DNA from 3 places in the Sphingomonas sp. GW821-FHT12D09 genome. Region 3 is predicted to be linked to each of the others. Evidence: riboswitches for the same ligand, from Rfam matches in the RefSeq annotation. Region 3 holds a riboswitch; each other region holds the start of a gene.
The links. Region 3 has a riboswitch for cobalamin ahead of AC1RPL_RS01015 (hypothetical protein). Riboswitches for the same ligand answer to the same signal wherever they lie in the genome.
Positions count from the first base shown of each region.

Region 1 (3,245 bases), on a different contig from region 3:
GTCGCGGATCGCCAGTGCGATCTGCTGGCACGATGTCGCGCGCGGCTGGTCGTCGCGCACGAAGCTCCAGTTGAGGATCGTCACCGGGCCGGTGAGCATGCCCTTCATCGGCTTGTCTGTTAGCGACTGCGCATAGCGCCACCACTCGACCGTCATTGGCTCGGGCCGCGAGACGTCGCCGAACAGGATCGGCGGGCGGACGCAGCGCGAGCCATAGGACTGGACCCAGCCATTCAACGTGAAGGCGAAGCCGGCGAGCTGCTCGCCGAAATACTGGACCATGTCGTTGCGTTCGAACTCGCCGTGCACGAGCATGTCGAGCCCGGCTTCCTCCTGCCAGCGGACCGTGCGCGCGGTTTCCTCGCGCAGGAACTGCTCATAGGCGGCGCTCCCCAGATTGCCGCGATTATGCTCGGCGCGGGCGTGGCGGACCTCGGCGGTCTGCGGGAACGATCCGATCGTCGTGGTGGGGAAAGGCGGCAGGTCGAGCACTTCGGCCTGGACCTTGGCGCGATCGGCATAGGGCGAGATGCGGTCGCGCATCGCATGGGTCACCGCGAGCATGCGCGCCTGGACCTGCGGGTTGTGGATGCGCAGCGATACTTGCCGTGCCGCCGCCGCTTCGCTCGATGCGAGCAGCTTGGCCGCGACGGTCTCCCGGCCCGCGTTGAGCGCATCCTTCAGTGTCACCAGCTCATCGACCTTCTGCACCGCGAAGGCGAGCCACTGCTTGATCTCATCGCCGAGCTTGGTCTCGAGCGCCAGGTCCACCGGCACGTGGAGCAACGAGCAAGAGGGGGCCAGGATCACGTCGCGGGTGGCGGCGATCGGCTTGATCCGGTCGAGGATTTTCTCCAGGTCCGCGCGCCAGATGTTGCGGCCGTCGATCACGCCGAGCGAGAGCAGCAGCTTCTTGGGTGCCGCCACCAACACCTTGTCGAGCTGGTCCGGCGCGCGGACGAGATCGATGTGCAGCCCGGCAACCGGCAGGTTCACGGCGAGGGTGAGGTTGTCTTCCAGCGCGCCGAAATAGGTGGCGAGCAGGATGTTGAGGCCCAGCCGCGGCAACTTGGCATAGGCGCGGGTGATCGCGGCGCGCTGGCGCTCGCTCAGGTCGAGCGCGAGGATCGGCTCGTCGATCTGCACCCATTTGGCGCCGGCATGCTGGAGCTGGGTGAGTACAGCTGAATAGAGGCCGAGCACCTCGTCGAGATAGTCGAAGGGATCGACGTCGCGGCCCTTGGCGAGGCTGAGCCAGGTGACCGGGCCGAGCAGCACCGGGCGCGTCTCATAGCCGAGCGCCTTGGCCTCGCGATATTCGTCGACGATCTTGGAAGAGGAGAGGGCGAGCTGCTGCCCCGCCGCCAGCTCCGGGACCATGTAATGATAGTTGGTGTCGAACCACTTGGTCATTTCCTGCGCGGTGTGGCCATGGCCGTGCGCGCAGGATGCCGTCTCTCCCGTGGTGCCGCGTGCCATCGCGAAATAGGTGGCGAGGTCGGCAGTGCCGGCGGCGACGCCGTAGCGCTCGGGGATCGCGCCCAGCATCAGGCTGGTGTCGAGCACGTGATCGTAGAAGGAGAAGTCGTTGCTCGGCAGCCAGTCGGCCCCCAGCGCGGCCTGGCGGGCCCAGGCGGCGGCGCGCAGGCCCTGGGCGGCCTCCAGCAGCTCGGCTTCGGACGACTTGCCCGACCAGAATTTCTCGAGTGCGAACTTGAGTTCGCGGCGTGGCCCGATCCTTGGGAAGCCGAGCGTGGCAACAGTAACGGTCATGGTCTTCATACCCCGATGAAACGGCGGGGGAGACCGGCATGACACACAGGCATGCGAGGACGGTTGCCCGGCCGCGGCATGCAAGCGGCCAGACCGGGCACCCCGCCGGTGGACGTTATCGCGTCGGAGGCAGGTCTCCTGGCTCACGGGTCAGCGCGGACGATCCGTCTTCCCAAGGGGCAAGCCCCTCAGTGACACAGCTTGGATCGCCGCTCGCCGCTTACAGTTGCGGGGGCAGCGCCGGTTTCGCACCGGCTTCCCGTCTTAGCTTCCGGGCAAGCCGGAAGAACCTCGACGCCTTAAGCATCTGCCGCTCGGGGTACGGCGTCAAGGGTGATATAAAGAATTCTTTATATGAGCTTCTCGCCGATACTCTATTCCGTCATCCCCGCCTTCGCGGGGATGACGATGGCAGGCAACTCCCGCCCACGCCGATCCACCCGCATCCACCGCCCGCCGGCGTACCAGCCATGCTCCCCGTCGCTGGCCAGCGTGCACCCGATGCAAACCTCCGCCACGCCCTTCTCGAACGGCATGGCGCCATCATAGCGGCGCGGGATCACCAGGTGCAGCGCGCGGTCGATATAGCCGATCTTCCCGCCGAGCTGCGAGCGTGCCCGGCCATCGACGAAGTCCTCGGCGCCATTGTCCATCGTCATCACCGGCGCGGTGCGGCCGTCGCGGGCGACATAGTGGAAGCTCTTGCCGACATGGACCGTGGCCAGGCCGCCCCAGTCATAGTCGAGCTTCGCGCGGTGCGCCGGCGCCAGCCGGATCGTCCCGTCGGCTTGCTCCGCGGCGCAGTCCGGGAACGTGTCGAGCTCGCCCCCACGCGGCGCGTAGAAGCAGGCGAGGGGATAGGGTTCCGCAGCCGGTCCGGCGGCCGCGGTCAGCATGAGGAGCGGGGGGATCGGCCAGCGCATTGCGCAAGGCTATCATACCGGACGCCGTGTCCAAAGACCGGCTGAGCATGACATATAAAGATATCTTTATATTAGGAATTGCACGGCGACGGCGAAGTCTGTAGGGCGCCCGCATCCGCTGCCGGCGATTCCCGGCGCGTAACCGATTCACATCTGGAGACCAGCTCGTGGCTACCGTGCTCGACAAGGATTACGTCATCAAGGACCTCTCGCTTGCCGCCTTTGGCCGCAAGGAGATCGAGATCGCCGAGACCGAAATGCCCGGCCTGATGGCACTGCGCGCCGAGTTCGGCGCCTCGAAGCCGCTCAAGGGTGCGCGCATCACCGGCTCGCTGCACATGACGATCCAGACCGCGGTGCTGATCGAGACGCTCAAGGAGCTGGGCGCCGAGCTGCGCTGGGCGACCTGCAACATCTATTCGACCCAGGACCACGCCGCGGCCGCGATCGCCGAGGCCGGCATCCCCGTCTTCGCCGTGAAGGGCGAGACGCTCGAGGAATATTGGGACTACGTCATCCGCATCTTCGACTGGGGCCAGGACCAGACCT
Region 1 is NZ_JBXAQL010000005.1:213,562-216,806, forward strand. Features, by position in the region: gene metE (5-methyltetrahydropteroyltriglutamate--homocysteine S-methyltransferase) at 1-1,773, opposite strand, end outside; cobalamin riboswitch at 1,884-2,082, opposite strand; gene AC1RPL_RS20850 (WG repeat-containing protein) at 2,148-2,669, opposite strand; gene ahcY (adenosylhomocysteinase) at 2,864-3,245, shown strand, end outside.
Region 1: linked by a shared signal. The riboswitch ahead of metE (5-methyltetrahydropteroyltriglutamate--homocysteine S-methyltransferase) and the one ahead of AC1RPL_RS01015 (hypothetical protein) in region 3 are both predicted to bind cobalamin.

Region 2 (3,245 bases), on a different contig from region 3:
TTCTCCGGCTTCAGGTTCGGGTTGCCGATATATTTGCCGTCCGAGAAGCCATAGAGCTCGTAATAGCCGGGGTTCTTGACGCCGGTGCCATAGGCCGCGTGGACGCGGGTGTCGGTCGGCAGGCGATAGCCGGCCTGGACGCGCCAGGTGGTGACGTCGGCAAAGCGGTTATTGTCGTCGTAGCGGATCGAGGCGCCGCCGGTGAAGCCGCCCGCGGTCAGCTCATACTGGCCGACCAGGCCGAGATTGTCGGTGGTGCGCTTGCCGGTGAAGGCATCGTAGGGCGAGCCGCTCGACGGCGTGGTGTTGCGGAACTGCTCGCGCTCGACGTCCACCGCGCCGGTGATGCGGTGGGTGATCGCGTCGGTGCCGAAGCGGAAGCTCGACACGAACGAGCCCTTGTAGCGCTGGCCCTTGTCGCCAAAGCCGATGCCGAACGCATTATGGCCGGTGCGGCTGGTGTCGGCGAACTGCGCCGATGCGGTGTTGGTCCAGCGGCCGTCCAGGCCGGTCAACTCGGCGCTGAGCAGGCCGTAAAAGGCCTCGTTGGTGAAATAGGTGCCCGGGCTGTCGATCGTATAGCCGAAGGTCTGGCTGGCCGGATTGCCGTCGCTGTCGTTGGTCTCGGCATCGGTGTAGCTGTAGCGCAGCACGCCGGTCAGCTTGAAATTGTCCGACGGCTTCCAGTTCAGCTTGGCGCTGGCGCCGACATTGTCGGAGCCGATGTCGCGGTTGCCGCCGCGCGCGGTGGCATAGCCCTTGGTGTGATACCAGGTGCCCGAAGCCGCATAATCCAGCGTGCCGGTGTTGCCTGCCGCGCGTGCCGCGGTGCTGACCGTGCCGAACGAGCCGCCTTCGGCACGCGCCGAGAAGCCCGGCGCCTCGGCGCCCGAAAGCGTGGTGTAGCTGATCACGCCGCCGATCGCGTCCGAGCCGTAGAGCGACGACTGCTGGCCGCGCAGCACTTCGATGCGGGCCGACGGGTCGGCGATCAGCGTGCCGAAATCATATTCGCCCTGATAGGGATCGGCGGCTTCGATGCCGTCGATCAGGACGAGGACGTGATTGCCTTCGGTGCCGCGGATGCGGATCTGGGTGAGGCTGCCGACGCCGCCGGTGCGGCTCACGGCCACGCCCGGCACGTCGCGCAGCACGTCGGAGACGATGCGGGTCTGGCGCGCGTCGAGCGCGGTGGCGTCGATCACCGTGGCGGAGGCGGGCAGGTTCCTGAGCTCCACGCCCTCTCCCGAACGCGACGCCGTGACGACGATTTCGTCCTTCGGATCGGCAACGGTCTGATCATTGGTCTGGGCAAAGGCCGGCGTGGCCGCGGCGATCGCGATCAGCGAAACGAAACTGGTCTTCAACATGGGTATCCCCCCGGGCGCCTGTGCAACGAGGGCCGGGTCCTGCCGAACGCGCACGCGAACGACCGGTGCACGCGTGACGGCGGGCGCCTGGACGCCTGACACGCAGCACCGAAGCGGCCCCGGCCGCTTGGTCGTCGCTCAGACGGAGATACCGTGCCTTCGCCATCCCCTGGACTAGGCAAGAGCGACCGTTGCGCTGGCAGGTCTCCTGGCTCGCGGGTCATCGCGCGATGCACGCCTTCCCGGGCCAAGACCCAGTGGCTGCTCTCTCGAAGAGAGCAAGTGCATCGCGCTCACCGCTTACAGTTGCAGGGACAGCCTCGGATTGGGGCGAAACCTCGCCCGTACCGCGTTCCCATTTTAAGCCCTTTCGGGCACCGGCGCGATCATGAGGGCTGGGTTGCCCCAGGCCTCGACGCGGCCAATAGGCGCTTGCATGCCCATCGGCAATATAAAGATGTCTTTATATGCTCGGCGCGCCGCGCCCCGCCGTGCCGCTATTTGCCGGTGAAGCCGGGCTTGCGCTTCTGCAGGAAGGCCATGCCGCCCTCGACCGCGTCGGCGGTGCCACGCGCGGCACGCTGATGGTCCGCCTCCATCGCCAGCGTCTCCTCCAGCGTAGAATCGAGCGCCTGGCCCAGCCCCTGGCGGATCATGCCGAGCGCCACCGTCGGTCCGGCGGCAAGGCGGGTGGCGAGTGCCAGCGCTTCATGTTCGAGCTGCTCGTCGGAGACGACGCCGTGGACCAGGCCCCAGTCGCGCGCCTTCATCGCGGGCAGCTTCTCGCCGAGCATCATCATCTCGGCGGCACGCGACCGGCCTACCAGGCGCGGCAGCAGCCAGGTGGCGCCGCCATCGGGGACCAGGCCGATGTTGATGAAGGCCTGGAGGAAATAGCCATTGTCGCTGGCCACGCAGAAATCGGCGGCGAGCGCGAGGCTGCAGCCGATGCCGGCGGCGGGGCCACGCACCGCGCTGACCACGGGCACGCTTGCCCGGGCGACGGCGAGGATGCCGGGGTTGTAGTGGTCGGTGAGCGCGGCATGCGTCGCGGCACCCGGATCGGCGGAGGCGAGCGCGCCGCTCGCGACATCGGCGCCGGAACAGAAGGCCCGGCCGGCACCTTGGATCAGCACCGCGCGGGCTCCGTCGAGATTTGCCAGCGCGTCGCGGATCTCGTCGAACATCGCCGGCGGCGCGGCATTGAGGCGATCGGGCCGGTTGAGCGTGATCACCAGCACATCGCCGGCCCGCTCGGTCAGGATCGTCTCATAGCCCATCTTCAACTCCCGTTTCGCTTCGCAACCGATAGCGGGGCGGGCGCAGGGGGGGAAGTGTTGTGCATATATTCGTCATCCCCACGAAGGCGGGGATCCAGGGTAGCGCAGAACAAGCGGCGCCACCGAGCTGTCGGGCACCGAAGATGTCCAAGCTGGCCGCGCGCGATGTGCTTGTGACCCTGGATCCCCGCCTTCGCGGGGATGACGATAGAAGCGTGCCGCCTAAGTCGTCGCTCTAAGGCGCAGCCGAAACCGCCGGCTGCGGCCCCGAAGGCGTCACCGTCAGCAGCGAATCGCCGCCGAGCGTGCGGTACAGCGTCACCAGATTAGTCGCCTCGATCAGCCGGGTCTGCACCAGGCCTTGCTGCGCGGAATAATAGGAGCGCTGTGCGACCAGGTTCGCCAGGAAATTGTCGATGCCGCCGCGATAGCGCGCCCCGGACAGCCGGTAGCTGTCCTGCGCCGCGGCGAGGTTCGCCGTGTCCGCCTTGAGCTGATCGTCGATCGTGCCGCGCCGGGCGAGCGCATCGGCGACTTCGCGGAAGGCGGTCTGGATCGACTTCTCATAGGTCGCGACCGCGGCGTCGCGCTGGGC
Region 2 is NZ_JBXAQL010000004.1:13,061-16,305, reverse strand. Features, by position in the region: gene AC1RPL_RS17185 (TonB-dependent receptor plug domain-containing protein) at 1-1,370, opposite strand, end outside; cobalamin riboswitch at 1,552-1,767, opposite strand; gene AC1RPL_RS17180 (enoyl-CoA hydratase-related protein) at 1,868-2,650, opposite strand; gene AC1RPL_RS17175 (efflux transporter outer membrane subunit) at 2,886-3,245, opposite strand, start outside.
Region 2: linked by a shared signal. The riboswitch ahead of AC1RPL_RS17185 (TonB-dependent receptor plug domain-containing protein) and the one ahead of AC1RPL_RS01015 (hypothetical protein) in region 3 are both predicted to bind cobalamin.

Region 3 (3,245 bases):
CACCGCGACGATTACGAGCGGAACCGCAATCAGGCGATTGCCGAGCGCACCGCGTTCGAACGCGACTTGGTCGCCTTCGCGCGTGCGGTCTTCCCGAAGCGCACTCCGCACGAGATCCGCCAGCTCTTCTCGGATCTCTGAGCGCCGGCAGCGGAGCATGGCAGGCCGCCATGCTCCGCCCCGGGCCGCCTCAGCTCTTGATGAACGCCAGCAAGTCGCGGTTGATGATCTCGGCATGCGTGGTCGGCATCCCGTGCGGCAGGCCCGGGTACGAGATCAGCTTGCCGTGCTTGAGCAGCTTGACCGAGCGCGCGCCGGTGGTGGGGAAGGGGCAGATCTGGTCGTCCTCGCCGTGCATCACCAGCACCGGTACGTCGATCGCTGCCAGGTCGTCGTAGAACTCGGTCTCCGACAGCACCCGCACGCATTCCCAATGCGCGATCGCCGCGCCCATCATGCCCTGGCGCCACCAATTGTCACGGATCCCCTGCGAGACGTTCGCGCCCTCGCGGTTGAAGCCGTAGAAGGGGATGGTGATGTCCTGGTAGAATTGGGCGCGGTGGAAGGCCGTGCCGTCGCGGATGCCGTCGACCACGGCCTTGGGCACGCCGTCGGGGTTGCGTGCGGACTGCATGAAGGTCGGCGGGATCGCGCTGATCAGCACCGCCTTGGCCACGCGGCCCTTGCCGTACTTGGCGACATAGCGCGTCACTTCGCCGCCGCCGGTCGAATGGCCGATATGGACCGCGTCCTTCAGGTCGAGCTTGGCGACCACCGCCGCGGCGTCGGCGGCATAGGTGTCCATGTCATGGCCCTTGTCGGTCTGGGTCGAGCGGCCATGCCCGCGGCGGTCATGCGCGATCACGCGGTAGCCCTGGGCCAGGAAGAACGTCATCTGGCTGTCCCAATCGTCGGCGCTTAGCGGCCAGCCATGATGGAAGAACAGCGGCTTTCCGCTGCCCCAGTCCTTGTAGAAGATCTCGGTGCCGTCCTGCGTGGTCACGGTAGCCATGGTCCATCCTTTCCGAGAAAGGCGAAACCGTCTTCCCTGCACCTGCATGGGGCCATCTCGCCGATCCCCGCAGGTCTACGCCTGCTGGACCTTGGGCCCGCACCCCAAGCCAGTCCACCGGCCTAGCCATTATGGGGTGACCCGGCTGACGCTTTGGAGGCCCGGTCCGCTTGCGCAGTGCAGCATGGCTGGTCTATCCCCACCCCGTGGAGCGGCCCAGCCGCTTCGCATTGATCGCGCCGGTGCCCGAAAGGGCTTCAAAGGGAATGCGGTGCGGGCGGAGCGATCCGTCCAACTCCGCGGCTGTCCCTGCAACTGTAAGCGGTGAGTATGCTGCGCTTCGCTCCCCATCCGAGGGAGCGGCCACTGGAGTTCACTCCGGGAAGGCCGTGCAGCCTGCATCGACCCGCGAGCCAGGAGACCTGCCGGCGTCTGGTCGCTCTTGTCCTGGTCCAGGGAATGGCCCGGGCACGGTCCTTCCGTCTGAGCGACGAACCCTAGCGGCGAGGGGCCGCAACGGTGCGCCGGACGGGGGACAAGCGCCCTCCCATTCGCGTGCGCCGCCGTTCGCTGATGCGCGCGGCAGGCCCCGTCGCCTTCGTTGCTCGGCGCCGAAGGAATGAAGACGCATGTTGCGCATGGAACGCAGCCTCGCATGGGCGGCTGCACTTGCCGCCGCCACGGTAGCGGGCAGCCTGGTTGCCGCCTGCCTGATGCCCTTTGTCGCGCTCGCCGCGATGGCGGCATCCACGCTTCCCCGTCGCGAGGGGCTGGCGACCGTGTTCGTCGCCTGGGCCGCGAACCAGGCGATCGGCTTCACGCTGCTCGATTATCCCCTCGATGCCTCGACCCTGGGCTGGGGCGCCGCGATCGGCCTGGCCGCGCTGGCTGCCTTCGCCGTGATCCGCGTGGCGACCGGCCGCACCGGCGCGTTGCTGCCGCTGCTCGGCGCGGCGGTGCTCGGCTTCGTCGCTTATGAGCTGACCCTCTATCTCTACGGCCTGGCAGGCGGCGGCACCGGCGCCTTCACCCAGGCGATCGTCCTGCTGCTCGCCAGGAACGAGGCGCTGTGGTTCGCCGGCCTGCTCGTGATCCGCGAAGCCGTCCTCCGCTTCGCCCCCGGCTGGGCGCCCGCGCCGCGCGCCGCCGCATGAGCGTGTCTCCCCGGATCGTCTCCCTCCTCCCGAGCGCGACCGAAGTCGCAGTATCCCTGGGCCTCGGCCCGGCGCTGGTCGGCCGCTCGCACGAATGCGACTTCCCGCCCTTCGTCCGCGATCTGCCGGTCTGCACTGCCACCAAGCTCGAAAAGGGCCTGACCTCGATCGAGATCGACCGGCGCGTGCAGGAGATCGTCCGCCAGGGCCTGTCGGTCTACGAAGTCCATGCCGAGCTTCTGCGCAGCCTCAAGCCCGACCTGATCCTCACCCAGACGCAGTGCGCGGTCTGCGCCGTCACGCCGGCGGACCTCGAGGAATCGCTCTGCGCCTGGCAGGGCATGGCGCCGACCCTGCTCTCGCTCGCCCCCGACAATCTGAGCGACGTATGGGGCGACATCCGCGCCGTCGGTGCCGCGACCGACCGCGAATTCGCCGCGGAGAAGGTGCTGCTCGGACTCGATCGCCGGATGGAAGCCATCCGCACCCGCTCGGCCCGGCGCGGCGCCACTCCACGCGTCGCCGCGATCGAGTGGTTCGACCCGCTGATGGCTGCGGGCAACTGGGTCCCCGAGCTCATCCAGATCGCCGGCGGCGCGCCGCTCTACGTCACTCCTGGCCAGCACTCCCCCTGGCTCGACTGGGACGTGTTCGTGGAAAGCGACCCCGACGTGATCGTGCTGATGCCCTGCGGCTACCAGATCCCGCAGAGCCGCGCCGACATCGACGCCGTCGTCGGCGATCCGCGCTGGGCCGGCATCGGCGCGGTCCGCCGCGGACAGGTCTATGTTGCCGACGGCCATCATTTCTTCAACCGGCCGGGCCCGCGCCTGGTCGAATCCGCGGAGATACTTGCCGAGATATTCGATGCCTGGGCGGGCACGCCGGCGCTGGGCGGGATGGGCTGGGAGCGCTTCTAGCCGCCGGCAATGGCCCTGACTGGCACGATCGCCCCCGGCCGATGTGATTGCGCCGCTTCGGTAAATCGCTACCACGGCGGACAGTGTCCAGTTCTGATCGCCTCGGCCCGTTGCCGGCCCATGCCCTTCGTCGACCGCTTCCCAGCGCAGCGCCCGAGA
Region 3 is NZ_JBXAQL010000001.1:211,169-214,413, forward strand. Features, by position in the region: gene AC1RPL_RS01005 (hypothetical protein) at 1-141, shown strand, start outside; gene AC1RPL_RS01010 (alpha/beta fold hydrolase) at 191-1,012, opposite strand; cobalamin riboswitch at 1,236-1,456, shown strand; gene AC1RPL_RS01015 (hypothetical protein) at 1,651-2,166, shown strand; gene AC1RPL_RS01020 (cobalamin-binding protein) at 2,163-3,086, shown strand; gene AC1RPL_RS01025 (phosphatase PAP2 family protein) at 3,170-3,245, shown strand, end outside.